DNA from 2 places in the Pseudokineococcus lusitanus genome. Region 2 is predicted to be linked to the other one. Evidence: riboswitches for the same ligand, from Rfam matches in the RefSeq annotation. Region 2 holds a riboswitch; the other holds the start of a gene.
What was found. Region 2 has a riboswitch for S-adenosylmethionine ahead of EDC03_RS07170 (methionine ABC transporter ATP-binding protein). Riboswitches for the same ligand answer to the same signal wherever they lie in the genome.
Positions count from the first base shown of each region.

Region 1 (6,705 bases), on a different contig from region 2:
GACCGCCGGACCGGTCCCCGCCAGCACAGGGTCGACGTCCACCCGCACCACCGACCCGCGCTCGCCGCCGAAGCCGTCCAGCGGCCCGCCCGGCAGGAGGCTGACGTAGAGGTCCCCGCCCGGACCCACCTCGACGTCCGTGGGCACCGGCTCGACGGCGAAGGTGGCGCCCGCCGCGCAGGCGGGGATGCCGAGGTCGGCGAGGCGGTAGTCGTCCGCGGCCATGAGCTGGGGCGGGAGCGCGACGCTGGCCCGGACGCGCCCGCGCGCGTCGACGACGTGGACGGCGTTGCCGCCGGCGTCCGCGACGGCCAGCCGGCCGGCGCCGAGGTCCGCGGTCGCGTAGGGGTGGGAGTAGACCTCGCCGGGCTCGTCCACCGGGACGCCGTCGGGCACCTGGGCCGCGCACCCTTCGTCGAGGCCGAGCAAGCCGTAGCGGGCGTCGCCGTCGGGGTTGGTCGCGCGCTCGTGGGCGGCGAGGTCGACGACCGTCGTCGTCCGGCCCCGGCGGTCGGTGCGCTCGACGAGCGCGGTCGCGTCCGGGCCGAGCCCGGCGGACCGGGTGCTGACGAAGCCGTCGGCCGTGGCGGTGAGCCCGGCGACCTCCTCGCCGGGGCGGGACAGGACGTCGGTCCGCGCGCCGTGGTGGCCGATCCGCTCGACGGCGCCCTCGAAGGAACGGGTGGCGAGCAGGTCGCCGCCGCGCGTCGCGGCGATCGAGAGGGCGCCGCTGAGGTCGCGGGCGACGACCTCGTCGTCGGGGAGGTGGTCGGCGCTCGCGGTGACGGCGCTCGCGGGGAGCAGCGCGAGGGCGGCGACGCCGCCGGCGAGGGCGGTGCGACGGCGGCGCGACGGGGCGGGGGATCGGCGGATGGGGCGGGTGGTGACCACGGGGGCCTCCCTGGGGCGCAGGCCCGACCGTCGGGCGCGGCGTCCGGACGCTCGGTCGCGACCGGTGACACAGGGATAGCGGCTTGGTGGGGCGGGCGTACGGGGAACGGCGCAGGTCGACAGCCCCGGGCAGCACGGGCGGACGGGTGAGACAGCGTCCGGCGTCGGCTCAAGGTGACGGCCGCCGCTGCCGATGCACCGCCGAGGCGACGTGCAACCCGCTGCGTGGACCTCGTGCCCGAGGAGGACCGTCGTGCCCGCCATCCGCGCCCCCCGGCGCACCGCCGTCAGCCGCAACAACGTCACGGAGGTCGGACGCCCCGACGGACCCGCGCTGCTGCTCCTGCACGGCTTCGGCTCCGAGCAGGGCGCCTGGCAGGCGATGCTGCCCGCGCTCGCCGCCGAGCACCGGGTCGTCCTCGTCGACCACGTCGGTGCGGGCGGGTCGGACCTGTCCGCGTACGACCGGGAGAAGTACGGGTCCCTCGACGGCTACGTGGACGACCTGCTCGAGGTCTGCGAGGAGCTCGACCTGCGCGACGTCGTCGTCGTGGCCCACAGCATCAGCGCGATGATGGCGCTGCTCGCGTCCGTCCGTGAGCCCGAGCGGTTCTCGCGCCTCGTGCTCGTCGCGCCCTCGCCCTGCTACATCGACGACCCGGCCACGGGGTACGTCGGCGGGTTCTCGCGGGAGGACGTCGACGAGCTGCTCGAGTCCCTCGACGCGAACTACTCCGCCTGGGCCGCGACCATCGCGCCGATGGTCATGGGCAACCCCGGCACCCCCGAGCTCGGCGAGCGGCTGACGGGCAGCTTCCAGGCCACCGACCCGGACATCGCCCGGCACTTCGCCCGCGTGACCTTCCACTCCGACGTCCGGCACCTGCTCGCCCGCGTCACCGTGCCCGCGCTCGTCCTGCAGTGCGTCGACGACGTCCTCGCCCCGCCCGAGGTCGGGGACCACCTCCTCGCCCGGCTGGCGGGCAGCACCCTGGTCCACCTCGACGCGAGCGGGCACTGCCCGCACCTGTCCGCGCCCGCCGAGACCGCGGCGGCCGTCCTCGCGTACCTCGACCGATGACGACGACGCTCGAGCCCTCCGCCGACGCGTCCCCGGAGGGGCGCCCGCCGCGGGCCGACGAGGCGGACCGGCTCCGGGAGCTCTACGACGACGCCCCCTGCGGCTACCTCACGACGGCGGACGACGGCACCATCACCCGGGTCAACGCGACCTTCTGCGCCTGGGCCGGCTACACCGCGGAGGAGCTCCTCGGGACGCGCCTGCCGCGGCTGCTGCCCGTGGGCGACCGCATCCTCTGGAGCGCCTCCTGCCTGCCGCGGCTGCGGGCCACCGGTGCCGTGGCCGAGACGATGGTCGAGGTCATCGCCGCGGACCGCTCCCGCCGGGCGGTCCTGCTGTCGGCGACCCTCCGGCCGGCGGCCGACGGGGTGCCGGCCGAGATCCGCGTCATCGTCCTCGCCGCCCACGAGCGGCGCCGGCACGAGCGTGACCTCGTCGACGCGCTGCGCCGTGCCCAGGAAGCCGAGCGGCAGCGGGTCGCCGTCGAGGAGGAGATGCGGCAGCGGGCGCTGCGGGACGACCTCACGGGCCTGCCCAACCGCGCCGGCCTGCTGGCCCGACTCGCCGGTGCGCCGGAGGGCGGCCGGCCGGCGTCCGCCGGGACGGCGCTGCTCTTCGTCGGCCTCGACCACTTCAAGGCGGTCAACGACAGCCTCGGTCGGGAGGCCGGCGACGAGCTGCTCCGCGTCGTCGCGCAGCGCCTCACCGCGACCGTCCGCGCGGACGGCGTCGTCGCGCGCCTGTCCGGCGACGAGTTCGTCGTCGTGGCCGACGTCGGGGACGACGGCGCCGCGCGGGCGGTGGCCGAGCGGGTGCTCGACGTCGTCACGGCGCCCGTGCTCCTGCAGGACGTCGAGATCGTCGTCACGGCGAGCGTCGGGGTCGTCCGGGCCACGCCCGACGAGACGCCGGAGCGGCTGCTCCACCACGCCGACGTCGCGATGCACCGGGCGAAGGCACGCGGCCGCGCCCGTGTCGAGCTGCACGACCCGGACGTCGTCGACCCGGCCGTCGGACGTCTCCGGCTCATCGGCGAGCTGCGCCGCGGCATCGCCGAGGGCGAGCTGCGCGTGCACTACCAGCCCCGCATGGACCTGCGGGGCGACCGTGTGGCCGGCGTCGAGGCGCTCGTGCGGTGGCAGCACCCCGAGCGCGGGCTGCTCCAGCCCGGCGACTTCATCGACGTCGCCGAGGAGTCGGGCCTCGTGCGCCGCCTCGGGGCGTGGGTGCTGGACTCCGCCGTGGCCCAGGGGGCGGCGTGGGCGCGGACGGCGGGAGGCGGCCCGACGACGGAGATCGCCGTCAACCTCTCGACGCGCCAGCTCGGCGACCCGGACCTCGTGCCGCTCGTCGCCGAGGTGCTGGACCGGCACGGGCTCGACCCGGCGCTGCTCACGCTCGAGGTGACCGAGACGGCGCTCATGGAGGACCCGGACGCGGCCGCCGCGACGCTGCGGGCGCTCAAGGCGCTCGGCGTCACCCTCGCGGTCGACGACTTCGGCACCGGTTACGCGAGCCTCACGTACCTCCAGCGGTTCCCGCTCGACGAGCTGAAGATCGACCGGTCCTTCGTCGCGGGGCTCACCGAGAGCCGCGGTGACGCGGCCATCGTCGCCACGTGCGTCCACCTCGCGCACTCCCTCGGGCTGCGGGCCGTCGCGGAGGGCGTCGAGACGCCGGACCAGCGCCGCGCCCTCGAGGACCTCGACTGCGACATGGCGCAGGGCTACCACTACGCACGGCCGCTGCCCGTGGACGAGCTCGACCGGTGGTGCGCGGCGCGCTGACCGGTCCGTGAGACACGGGTCCCGCTCGACGGACGGACGCTCCTAGGGTCGAGGCAGGTCAAGAGCGCCAGCGACAAGCCCCGGCTCGCTGGCCGGCAACCCTCCTCCTGCGGCGGGGTGCCCCGGGTGAAGACCGGGCCGCCACCCGTCCGGGCGCGGCAAGCGCGGGCTCGCACGAGCCCCTCGCCGAGGAGACCCCTGTGCCCACCACCCCTCCCGCCGACCACCCCACGCCGTCGACCGGCCTCGACGAGGAGCCGGTGACGCACGGCGTCGCCGACGAGGCGCCCGCCGCCTGGTCCTTCGAGACCCGCCAGATCCACGCCGGCGCCGCGCCCGACCCGAGCACCGGCTCGCGGGCGCTGCTTATCCACCAGACGACGTCCTTCGCCTTCCGCGACACCGAGCAGGCGGCGAACCTCTTCGCGCTGGCCGAGCTCGGCAACATCTACACGCGCATCACCAACCCGACGACGGACGCCGTCGAGAAGCGCATCGCCGACCTCGACGGCGGCGTCGGCGCGCTGCTCGTCGCGTCGGGGCAGTCGGCGGAGACGCTGGCGATCCTCAACGTCGCCGAGGCGGGAGACCACGTCGTCGCGAGCCCCAGCCTCTACGGCGGCACGGTCAACCTGCTCCGCTACACGCTGCCCAAGCTCGGCGTCACGACGACGTTCGTCGAGGACCCCGACGACCTTGACTCCTGGCGCGCCGCGGTGCGCCCCAACACGAAGGTCTTCTACGGGGAGGCCATCCCCAACCCGCGCGGCGACGTCCTCGACGTCGAGGGCGTGGCCGGCGTCGCTCACGAGGTGGGCGTGCCGCTCGTCGTCGACGCGACGGTGGCGACGCCGTACCTCCTGCGGCCGCTGGAGTGGGGCGCGGACGTCGTCGTGCACTCGGCGACGAAGTACCTCGGCGGCCACGGGACGGCGATCGGCGGGGTCGTCGTCGACGGCGGGACCTTCGACTACGCGCAGCACCCGGACCGCTTCCCGGGCTTCAACCAGCCGGACGAGAGCTACCACGGGCTCGTCTACGCGCGGGACCTCGGCGTCGGCAGCGCGCTGGGCGCGAACCTCGCATACATCCTCAAGATGAGGGTGCAGCTGCTGCGCGACCTCGGGCCGGCGATCTCGCCGTTCAACGCCTTCCTCCTCGGGCAGGGCATCGAGACGCTGAGCCTGCGGGTGGAGCGGCACGTGGCCAATGCGCAGGCGGTCGCCGAGTGGCTGGAGCAGCGGCCGGAGGTCGAGCGGGTCCAGTACGCGGGCCTGCCGTCCAGCCCGTGGCACGCGCGGCAGCAGAAGTACGCGCCGCGGGGCGCCGGCGGCGTCCTCGCCTTCGAGCTGCGCGGGGGCCTGGAGGCGGGGCGACGCTTCGTCGACGCGCTGACGCTCCACAGCCACGTGGCCAACATCGGGGACGTGCGCAGCCTCGTCATCCACCCGGCGTCGACGACGCACAGCCAGCTGGCGCCCGAGGACCAGGTCAAGGCGGGCGTGACGCCGGGGCTCGTGCGGCTGTCCGTGGGGCTGGAGCACCTCGACGACATCCGGGCGGACCTCGAGCGCGGGTTCTCCGCGGTCTGAGGTCGAGGTGGCTGCACGACGACGCGGTAGAGCGCGTCCTCGTGCAGCCACCTGCCCGGCTCAGGCGTCGACGCCGCGCATCCGCTCCGCGGCCCGCTGGCGGCGCGGCGGGACGGGGGCCGAGCGGGTCGCCGCGGCGAGCCCGTGGTCGGGCATCGAGACGTAGACGGACTCCGCACGGCCCGGGCCGACGAGGTAGGTCTCGTGGAAGATGCCGGCCGCGTCGCCGCCGCGGCGGGCCTGCTGGTTGAAGGCGCGCCAGGCGGGGAGGTGCTCGGCGTCACCCGCAGAGGCGTAGGCCTGCAGCAGGTCCCAGCTGCGCCAGTACTGCAGGAGCATGAAGGTGCGCCCGGACCAGTAGGTGCGGGCGTGGAGCAGGCCCAGCTCGGGGCGGCCCAGCTCGGCGAGCATGAGCGGCATCGCCCGGAAGACCGGCAGCCACTGCCGCGGGCTGCGGAGCCGGTTGATGCGCATGCCGATGACGAAGACGACGACGTCCTGCCCGTCGAGGTCGGCGGTGCGGCGTCCTGCGTGGACCGTGGTGCCCATGGCTCCCCCTGCGGTGGTGCTGACCGGCCGAGGTCGTCGGCGTCGATGTGGACGCCGTCAACATAGGACTACGGTGTGGACGCTGTCCACATGTGGCGCGGGGTCGCGCCGCCCGACGTCGGGAGGGGCCCTGGAGCGCGCGACCTACCACCACGGCGACCTGCGGAACGCCCTCGTGGCGGCGGCCTCGACGGCGGTCCGCGCCGCAGGGCCCACCGGGCTGTCGGTGCGCGAGGTGGCACGCGAGGTCGGCGTCAGCCCCAACGCGGCCTACCGCCACTTCGCGGGGAAGGCCGAGCTGCTGGCGACGGTCGCCGAGCACGCGCGCGGCGCGATGGGCGTCGCGATGGCGGAGCGGCTGGCGGCGGTGCCGGCGTCCGGTGACGCCGTGGCCCTGGCGCGGGCGCGCCTCGTCGCTGTCGGGCGCGGGTACGTCGAGTACGCCGTCGCCGAGCCGGGGCTCTTCCACGTCGTCTTCAACGGGCCGCCGACCACGGGCGGCCCGCCGGGCTGCGTGGGCGGGCCGGACCCCTGGTCGATGCTGCAGGACCGGCTCGACGAGCTCGACGCCGCCGGCGGGCTCGGCGTGCGGGGGCGCGCGGGGGCGGACCTCGCCGCGTGGGCGGCCGTGCACGGGCTGGCCGAGCTGCTCGTCGGGGTCCTGGCCGGGCTCGACCCGGACGAGCGGGAGCAGGCGCTGGTCCGGACCCTCGCGACGGTGGGAGCGGGGCTGGCGGGCTGACCCGGCGAGACCGACGAACGGCCGGTTCCCGGGCCCGGGAACCGGTCGTTCGTCGGTCTCGAG
Region 1 covers NZ_RJKN01000002.1:520,743-527,447, reverse strand. Annotated here, with positions in the region: gene EDC03_RS05660 (ScyD/ScyE family protein) at 1-891, opposite strand, end outside; gene EDC03_RS05655 (alpha/beta fold hydrolase) at 1,145-1,972, shown strand; gene EDC03_RS05650 (sensor domain-containing protein) at 1,969-3,759, shown strand; SAM riboswitch class IV at 3,816-3,930, shown strand; gene EDC03_RS05645 (bifunctional o-acetylhomoserine/o-acetylserine sulfhydrylase) at 4,020-5,351, shown strand; gene EDC03_RS05640 (DUF4188 domain-containing protein) at 5,412-5,900, opposite strand; gene EDC03_RS05635 (TetR/AcrR family transcriptional regulator) at 5,899-6,642, shown strand.
Region 1: it holds a riboswitch for S-adenosylmethionine, as region 2 does, so the genes downstream of both, EDC03_RS05645 (bifunctional o-acetylhomoserine/o-acetylserine sulfhydrylase) here and EDC03_RS07170 (methionine ABC transporter ATP-binding protein) in region 2, are expected to answer to the same signal.

Region 2 (9,307 bases):
GGAGGACGACTGGCACGACGGGCACCGCCGCACCCTGCAGATGCTCCTCCACGGCGCCCCGACGGGCGGGTCCTCGCTGCTGCTCGTGCTGCACGCCGGGTCGGTCGAGCAGGCGGTCGCCCTCCCCGGGCGCCCCTGGGCCGCCACGTGGGACCTGCTGTGGGACAGCGAGGCCGAGCGCCCCGAGCACGTGGCGCCCACCACGGTCCACGACGGCGGCGGTCTCGTCGTCGGGCCGACGTCGCTGCTGCTGCTGGCGGCGCGGCCGGCCTGAGCCGGGCCCCTGCGCCGACCGACCGGCCGGGCGGACGGGCGGGCTGCCCGGCCGGCTTCGGCGGCCCGGCCGCGTCGCTCCGCCCCCGGGTCCGGCGGCAGGCCCACCGCGCCGCGGTGAGGAGCTCGCGTCCGGCCCGGCGAGGACCTGCTCGGCCGGCGCGCCCCCGCCGCCGGCGCGCGCCCCGGGGACCACCAGCCCTCACCCGCGCGGAGGACAGCCGTCGGCGCGACGACCGGTCCGTGGTGACTCGACGGGGTCCCGGCAGCGACCCGCGGAGGTGTGGACAGCGGGAGCGGATGTCGGGCCCCTCCACTAGACTTCGAACACACGTTCGACGGTGAGGGAGGGGTGGCGATGGCGCGGCAGCAGCCCGACGACGAGGCGCGCGACGACGCCGTCGTCCCCGCACCCGCCGGCCCCGTCGGTCCGCTCGACGTCCCGGTCGGCGACCTGCCGGTCTCCCGCCGCGCGGGTCGGGAGGTCCTGGACCGGCTCCGCGACGCCCACGCGGCCGCGTCGGCCCAGCACGCCGCGCTTCTGGGGCTGGTGGCCGACCTCGTCGACGAGGTCGCCGCCGCCCTGGGCGTCCCGGTCGACGGGGACCCGGTCGAGACCGCCCGTTTCGGCCGGCTCGGCGGGGACCCGGCCGAGGCCGTGGTCACCGAGATCGCCCTCGCCCTGCGGGTCGGGGTCGCGGGGGCGCGGCGACTGGTGCAGGACGCGCTCGCGCTGACGACCGTGCTGCCGCAGACCCGGGCCGCGCTGCGCAGCGGAGGCATCTGCCCCGCCCGGGCGCACGCGGTCGTCACCGGCACTGCCGGTCTGACGCCGGAGCAGGCCCGCTGGGTCGACGCCGAGGTCGCCGAGGACCTGCCCCGCCTGGACCCGCCCGGCGTGAAGCGGAAGGTCCGGGCGTTGGTCGCCCGGCTCGAGGTCGACGCGACCAACCGCCGGGCCCGGTACGAGACCTGCCGCCGCCGGGTCCTGGTCCAGCCGCTGGGTGACGGGGCGGCCGAGCTCGTCGCCACCGGACCCGTCGCCGACATCACCGCCCTGTTCCACCGCCTCGACACGTGGGCGCGCACCCGCACCGGCCCCAACGCGAGCGCGGACCCGCACGCCGCGGTCGCCGCCGGACTGGACCCCGTCACCACCGACACCACCGGGCTGCCCGACCGCCGCGGCGTCGACGCCCGCCGCTTCGACGCCCTCGTCGGCCTGGTCACCGACACCGGTGCCGGCCCACGGAAGGACGGCCGTGCCCACACCGGGCAGTGCCACGGCCCGTCCCTCAACGTCTCGCTCCCGACGCTGCTCGGCCTCGACGACGAGACCGCGTGGCTCGCCGGCCACGGCGCGGTCCCGGCCGACATCGCCCGCGAGCTCCTCGCCGCCGGCCACCCCTTCCGCCGGGTCCTCACCGACTTCTTCACCGGGAAAGTGCTTGGCGTCGACGGACACCTCCACCACCTCCCAGCCGCCGGGACCCGCACGACGACGCCTGGGCTCACCACCGGCGCGACGACCGTCCCGGCGGTGGTGACGCCCACCACGGCTCCTCCGCCCTCCCCTGCACCGGACGCCGGCCTCGACGCGGTGCCCGACCCACCGGGCGACCAGCGGACCACAGCGACAGCCGTGCCCCCGCCGACGACGACCACGGAGCCGGCACCCCCCGGCCTTACCGACAAGGTCACGCCCGGCACCACCACGCCCGGCACCACCACGCCCGGCACCACCACGCCCGGCACCACCACGCCTCCCTGGGCCCGGACAGGAGCTGATGCGTCCGACGCAGCGACGCCGTCCTCGTCGACCTGCCCTCTCGCTGGCCTGCCCACCGACTACGTCCCCACCGCCGAGCAGTCCCGCTACGTCCGGACCGCGCTGCCCGAGTGCACCCACCCCGGCTGCACCCAGCCCTCGGTCCGCTGCGACCTCGACCACCAGGTACCCCACGGCGCCGGTGGCCCGACCTGCGAGTGCAACCTCCGCCCCCGCTGCCGCAAGCACCACCAGTGCCGCACCCACTACGGCTGGCAGGTCGAGGCCATCACCGACGACCCCGACGACCCGCACGGCCTCGGCACCCGCTGGACCTCACCCCTCGGCCTCGTCCACGACGACCCCGCACCACCCTTCCTCCCCCGACCCATCACCAGCCGCGACGACGACGGCACGCCCCTGCCCACCGGCTGGGGCGACCTCGGCGATCCCCTCGACTGCTCGTACCCGACCGTCGACATGGCCTGGCCCGGCGCCGCCCTGCTCATCAGCGCTGCCGTCACCGCGACCGCCCACCACCGCGAACCGCCCGCGTCGCCGGCCCCGCCGACCGACGACGACCCGCCGCCCTTCTGACGCCGGCACCACCGCGTCGGCCTCGTCGTGACCCGTCGCCACGGTGGCCCCGGGCTCCCAATACCCACCGTCCCGAGCGGTTTTGACAGCGACGCCGGACGCTGCCTACCGTCCCGTCCAGGTCACGAGAACCAGCGCGAAGCCCCGGCTCGCTGGTCAGCAACCCTCCGCCACGGCGGGGTGCTCCGGGTGAGGACCAGGTGGACGCCCCACGACGGCGCGTCCGCAAGCGTGGCCCGACCGGGCCTCGTCTCCGCGTGCGCGGCGGCCGGTGCCGTCGCGCCTGCTGCCAGGAGCGCACCGCCCGTGATCGAGCTGTCCGGCCTCGTCAAGACCTACGCGGCGCCCCGGCGCCGGGGCGGCCTGCGGCAGCTCGTCGCGCGGCGGACCTCGGACGTGGACGTCGTCGTCGAGGACGACGCGCCGGTCCGCACGGGCGAGGTCCGCGCGCTCGACGGCGTGAGCATCTCCGTCCCGGCGGGCGACGTCGTCGGCGTCGTCGGCCCCAGCGGCTCCGGCAAGAGCACCCTCGCCCGCTGCGTCAACCTCCTCGAGCGCCCGGACGCCGGCCGCGTCGTCGTCGACGGGCAGGACCTCACCGCGCTCGACGCCGGCCGGCTGCGCACGGCCCGCCGCAGCATCGGCATGGTCTTCCAGCACTTCGACCTCCTCGGCTCGCGGACCGCGCTCGGCAACGTCGCGCTGCCGCTGGAGCTCGCGGGCGTCGGCCGGCGCGAGCGCGAGACCCGCGCCGCGGAGCTGCTCGAGCGCGTCGGCCTCGCCGACAAGAAGGCCTCCCGGCCGTCCCAGCTGAGCGGCGGCCAGCAGCAGCGCGTCGCCATCGCCCGCGCCCTCGCCGCCCGCCCGTCGGTCCTGCTGTGCGACGAGGCCACCTCCGCCCTCGACCCCGGCTCCACGGCCGGCGTCCTCGCGCTCGTCCGGGAGCTCCGCGACGAGCTGGGCCTCACGGTCGTCGTCGTCACGCACGAGATGGACGTCGTCCGGGCCGCCTGCGACAGCGCGGTCCTGCTCGAGCACGGCCGGGTCGTCGACGAGGGCCGGCTGGCCGACGTCGCCGCCCGCCCCGGCTCGCCCCTGGCCACCCGCCTGCTGCCGGCGCCCGCCCGGCCCCCGGTGCGGCCCGGCAGCGCGCTGCTCCAGCTCGTCGTCACCGACGGCTGGGACGGGCAGGCCGGGCCCGACGGCGGCGGCGGACCCGGCGAGGCGGTGATGACGTCGCTCGTGCGCGAGCACGGGCTCGACGTCTCGGTCGTCGGCGGCCGGGTCGAGACCCTCGGCGGTCGCCGGGCCGGGCACCTCCTCCTCGAGGTCGCCGGCGGGGCCGCCGAGCACGCCGCCCGGCTGGGCGGCGCCACGGACGCCTTGCGCGCCCGCGGCGTCCTCCTGGAGGTGGCGGCGTGAGCGAGCTGCTCTCCCTCGCCCCGCAGCTGGCCGAGGCCACCCGCGAGACGCTGACGATGGTCGCCACGGCGACCGTCCTCGCCGTCCTCGGCGGGATCCCCCTCGGCGTCCTGCTGCTCGTCGTCTCGCCGGGCGGTCTCGCGCCGCACCCGCTCGCGCACCGGCTGCTCGGCCTGCTCGTCGACCTCGGCCGCTCGCTGCCCTTCATCATCCTGCTCGTCGCCGTGGCCCCGGTGACCCGGCTCCTCGTCGGGACGACGATCGGCTCCTGGGCCGCCGTCGTGCCGCTGACCATCGGCGCCGTGCCCTTCCTCGCGCGGCTCGTCGAGACGTCGTTGCGCGAGGTGGCCCCCGGCAAGGTGGCCGCCGCCCTCTCCATGGGCGCGCGGCGGCGGGACGTCGTCCGCACCGTCCTCCTGCCGGAGGCGCTGCCGTCGGTCGTGGCCAGCTGCACCGTCACCGTCGTGGCGCTCGTCAGCTACTCGGCGATGGCCGGCGCGGTGGGCGGCGGCGGGCTCGGCGACTTCGCCATCCGCTACGGCTACCAGCAGTTCCGGACGGACATCACGCTCGTGACCGTCGCCCTCCTGCTCGTCGTCGTCCAGGTGCTCCAGCAGGGCGGCGAGGCCCTCGCCCGCCGCCTCGCGCACCGCTGACGACGCCCCCCGGGCGCCCGGCGCCCACCCGCACCACCGACCCGCCCGCCGCGGGCCGTCCCGTCGTCCCCCGTCCCGCCCGACCAGGGCTCCCGCACGCCCTCGCCCACCGACCCGGAGGTCCCCCGTGCCCACCACCCGCCGCCCCCGCACCGCCGTCGCCCTCGGCGCGGCCGCCGCGCTCGCCCTCTCGCTGTCCGCCTGCGGCGGCGGGGAGGCCGAGCTGAGCGCGGCCGACGAGCCGCTGCGCGTGGGCGCCTCGCCGGTGCCCCACGCGGAGATCCTCCGCTTCGTGCAGGACGAGCTGGCCGAGGACGCCGGGCTCGACCTCGAGGTCGTCGAGTTCACCGACTACGTGCAGCCCAACGTGGCCCTCGAGGACGGCTCGCTGGACGCCAACTACTTCCAGACCATCCCGTACCTCGAGGAGCAGGAGCGCACGGCCGGCTACGACTTCGCCGCGCTCGAGCCCGTCCACGTCGAGCCCCTCGGCATCTACTCGCAGAGCCTCGGGAGCATCGACGACGTCCCGTCGGGCGCGACCGTCGCCATCCCCAACGACCCGACGAACGCCGCCCGCGCGCTGCGGCTGCTCGAGGCCGAGGGCCTCGTCGTCCTCGCCGACACGGGCGAGGACGCGCCGACCGCCCTCGACGTGCAGGAGGGGGGCCGCGACCTCGACATCACCGAGGTCGAGGCCGCGCAGGTCCCGCGCTCGCTCCAGGACGTCGACATCGCCGTCGTCAACGGCAACTACGCCATCGACGCCGACCTCTCCCCCGCCGACGACGCCCTGGCCCTCGAGGCCGCCGAGGGCAACCCCAACGCGAACCTCGTCGTCGTCCGGACGGGCGACGAGGACGACGAGCGCATCCAGCTGCTCGAGCAGCTCCTGCACTCCGACGAGACGCGCACCTTCATCGAGGAGCAGTACGAGGGCGCGGTCATCCCGGCCTTCTGAGCCACGCCGCGGCGGCGCCACGGCGCGCGGCCCCGGACGCACGAGCGCCCCCGCCCGGTCCGGGCGGGGGCGCTCGTGCGTCGGCGGTCAGGCGTTGGCGACGAGCCCCAGCTCGGTCGGCGCCGCGAGCAGCTCGTGGTGCGGCAGGACGCGCACCGTGTAGCCGACGGCGCCCGTGCGCCGCAGCGGCACCTCGCCGGCGTAGCGGTGCCGCCCGTCCTCGAGCGCCTCGACGTGCGAGAGGCGGACGGTGCCCGTGGCGACGAGCTCGTCCGTCGCCGTGACGCGGCCGTGGACCACCTGCACCTCGACGTCCTCGGGCGCGAGCTGCCCGAGCGAGACGTAGGCGTGGACGCCGAGGACGTCGCCGAGCAGCGGCGTGTCCGGCAGCCCGACCGACTCGGCGTGGTCGACGCGCACCGACGACCAGCCGCCCCGGACGTGCTCGACCCACGTGGCGAGTCGCCGCGCGCCGGCGTGGCCCTCCGCGGCGACGGCCCGGCCGCTCGCGGCGGCGGGCACGTACAGCCGCTCGACGTACTCCGCCACCATCCGCGACGCGAGCACCTTCGGCCCGAGCACCGACAGCGTGTGGCGCACCATCTCGAGCCAGCGCGCCGGCGGCTCGTCGCCCCCGGCGCCGGTGTCGTAGAACCGGGGCGCGACCTGCTGCTCCACGAGGTCGTACAGCGCCGCCGCCTCGAGGTCGTCGCGGCGGCCTTCGTCCTCGACGCCGTCGGCCGTGGGGATGGCCCAGCCGTTCTCGCCGTCGAACCACTCGTCCCACCACCCGTCGAGGATGGAGAGGTTGAGGCCGCCGTTGAGGGCGGCCTTCATGCCCGAGGTGCCGCAGGCCTCGAGGGGGCGCAGCGGGTTGTTGAGCCAGATGTCGCAGCCCGGGTAGAGCGTCTGCGCCATGCCGATGTCGTAGTCCGGCAGGAAGACGATGCGGTGGCGCACGGCCGGGTCGTCGGCGAAGCGCACGAGCTGCTGGATGAGCGCCTTGCCGGAGTCGTCGGCCGGGTGCGACTTGCCGGCGATGACGAGCTGCACGGGCCGGGTCGGGTGCAGCAGCAGCGCCTTGAGGCGCTCGGGGTCGCGCAGCATGAGCGTGAGCCGCTTGTACGTCGGCACCCGCCGGGCGAAGCCCATGGTGAGCACGCCGTCGTCCATCACCTCGTCCACCCAGCCGAGCTCGGCGGCCGAGGCGCCCCGCTCGAGCCAGGAGGCGCGCAGCCGCCGCCGCACCTCGGCGACGAGCGTCGCGCGCATCTCGCGGCGCACCGCCCACAGCCGGTCGGCGGGCAGGTCCGCCGCGGCGGCCCACGCCTCGACGTGCCGGGTCGGGTACTGGCCGGCGGCCTCGTGGACGAGGTCGTCGAGGCGGCGGTCGACCCACGTCGGCGCGTGGACGCCGTTGGTCACCGAGGTGATGGGCACCTCGTCGACGTCGAGCCCCGGCCAGAGGCCGTCGAACATGCCGCGGCTCACGTCGCCGTGGAGCTGCGAGACGCCGTTGGCGCGCTGCGCGAGCCGCAGGCCCATGACGGCCATGTTGAAGATGCCGGGCTGGCCGCCCGGGTAGCTCTCCGCGCCGAGGGCCAGGAGGCGGTCGCCGTCGACGGCGGGCACGGCCGCCGTGACGAGGGCCCGGACCTGCTCGGCGTCGAAGCGGTCGATCCCGGCGGGCACCGGCGTGTGCGTCGTGAAGACGGTCGCCGCGCGGCCCGCCTGCAGCGCCGCCTCGAGGCCGAGGCCCGCGCCGAGCGCCTCGCCGATGCGCTCGACGCCGAGGAAGCCGGCGTGGCCCTCGTTGGTGTGGAAGACCTCCGGCGCGGGGGCGCCGGTGAGGCGCGACCAGAGCCGCAGCGCCCGGACGCCGCCGATGCCGAGCAGCATCTCCTGCAGGAGCCGCTTCTCCCCGCCGCCGCCGTACAGCCGGTCGGTGGTCGCGCGCAGGTCGGGGTCGTTCTCCTCGACGTCGGAGTCGAGCAGCAGCAGCGGCACGCGGCCGACGTCGGCCCGCCACACGTGCGCGTGGAGCGTGCGGTCGCCCGGCAGGGCGAGGGAGACCCGGCACGGCGTGCCGTCCGCCTCGCGGAGCTGGGTGAGCGGCAGGCCCGCGGGGTCGAGGACGGGGTAGGTCTCCGTCTGCCACCCGTCCCGGGACAGGGACTGCCGGAAGTAGCCCTGCTGGTAGAGCAGGCCGACGCCGACGACGGGCACGCCGAGGTCCGAGGCCGCCTTGAGGTGGTCGCCGGCGAGGATGCCGAGGCCGCCGGAGTACTGCGGCAGGACGGACGTGACGCCGAACTCCGGGGAGAAGTAGGCGACGGCGGCGGGCCCGCCGCCCTCCCACCCGGCGGTGGCGCCCTGGTACCAGCGCGGCTCGGAGAGGTAGGTGTCGAGGTCGGTCTCGGCGGCGCGGACGCGGGCGACGAGCGCCTCGTCCTGCGCGAGCTCCGCGAGGCGGTCCGGCCCGATCTCGGCGAGAAGGGCCACGGGGTCGTGGCCCACCTCGTCCCAGACCGCGGCGTCGACGTCGCGGAACAGGTCCTGCGTCGGCGGGTGCCAGGACCACCGCAGGTTGTGCGCCAGGCGGCCGAGGGCGGCCAGCGGCGTGGGCAGAGCGGTGCGGACGGTGAACCGTCGGATGGCTCTCACGGGCGCGGAGCGTAGCCACGCGGGGCCCCCGCGTCCCCCCTCGTCGCCAGGGCGAGACGCCCGGGCCCCGCCCGTGCCCCTCCTCCCGGACGGCCCCGCCCCGGTCCCCCGCGTCACCGGGTGAGGTCTGCCCGACCTCGGTACGTTCGCCCGGTGCCGACCTCGCGCCGACCCGCCCCGTCCCCCCGCGACCGCCCCGCCGCCGCGGGCCCCGCCGGCGACGCGCCCGCGTCCGTGCCCGGCGCCGCCGCGTCCGACCCCACGGCCGCGGGCCCCGCCGCCGACGGCGCCGCGGCCACCTCGGCCGTCGCCCCGCCGCCGGAGGGCGTCTCCCCCGCCACCGCGTCCCCGCACTCCCGGATCGGGCGCATCCCCGTCGTCGACCTCGCGCCGGTCGTCGACGGCGGCCGCTTCCCCGCCCGCGCCGTCGTCGGCGAGGCCGTGCCCGTCACCGCCACCGTCTTCCGCGAGGGCCACGACGCCGTCGCCGCCGAGGCAGTGCTCCTGCGCCCGGACGGCAGCGAGGCGGCCCGCACGAGGATGGTCTGCACCAACCCCGGTCTCGACACCTGGCGCACCGACCTCGTCCCGGACGCCGTGGGCGAGTGGGCCTTCCGCGTCGAGGCGTGGTCGGACCCGTACGGGACGTGGGAGCACGCCGCCTCCGTCAAGGTGGGCACCCCCGGCCTGCCGGAGGCCGACGTCGACCTGGCCCTCGCCGACGGCGCCGTCGTCCTCGACCGCGCCGCCGAGGTCCCCGGCCGCGACCCGGCCGACGCCGAGCACCTGCGGGCCGGCGCCCGCGGGCTGCGTGACACCGGCCGCCCGGCGCCCGCGCGGCTCGCCGCGGGCACGAGCACCGGGGTGCAGGAGGCGCTGCGGCGCCTGCCCCTCCGCGAGCTCGTGACGCCGAGCGAGGACGCCCGCCTCGTCGTCCAGCGCCCGCTGGCGCTCTTCGGCTCCTGG
Region 2 covers NZ_RJKN01000003.1:266,902-276,208, forward strand. Annotated here, with positions in the region: gene glgX (glycogen debranching protein GlgX) at 1-274, shown strand, start outside; gene EDC03_RS07165 (HNH endonuclease signature motif containing protein) at 632-2,638, shown strand; SAM riboswitch class IV at 2,759-2,876, shown strand; gene EDC03_RS07170 (methionine ABC transporter ATP-binding protein) at 2,945-4,060, shown strand; gene EDC03_RS07175 (methionine ABC transporter permease) at 4,117-4,716, shown strand; gene EDC03_RS07180 (MetQ/NlpA family ABC transporter substrate-binding protein) at 4,844-5,677, shown strand; gene glgP (alpha-glucan family phosphorylase) at 5,765-8,341, opposite strand; gene EDC03_RS07190 (alpha-1,4-glucan--maltose-1-phosphate maltosyltransferase) at 8,495-9,307, shown strand, end outside.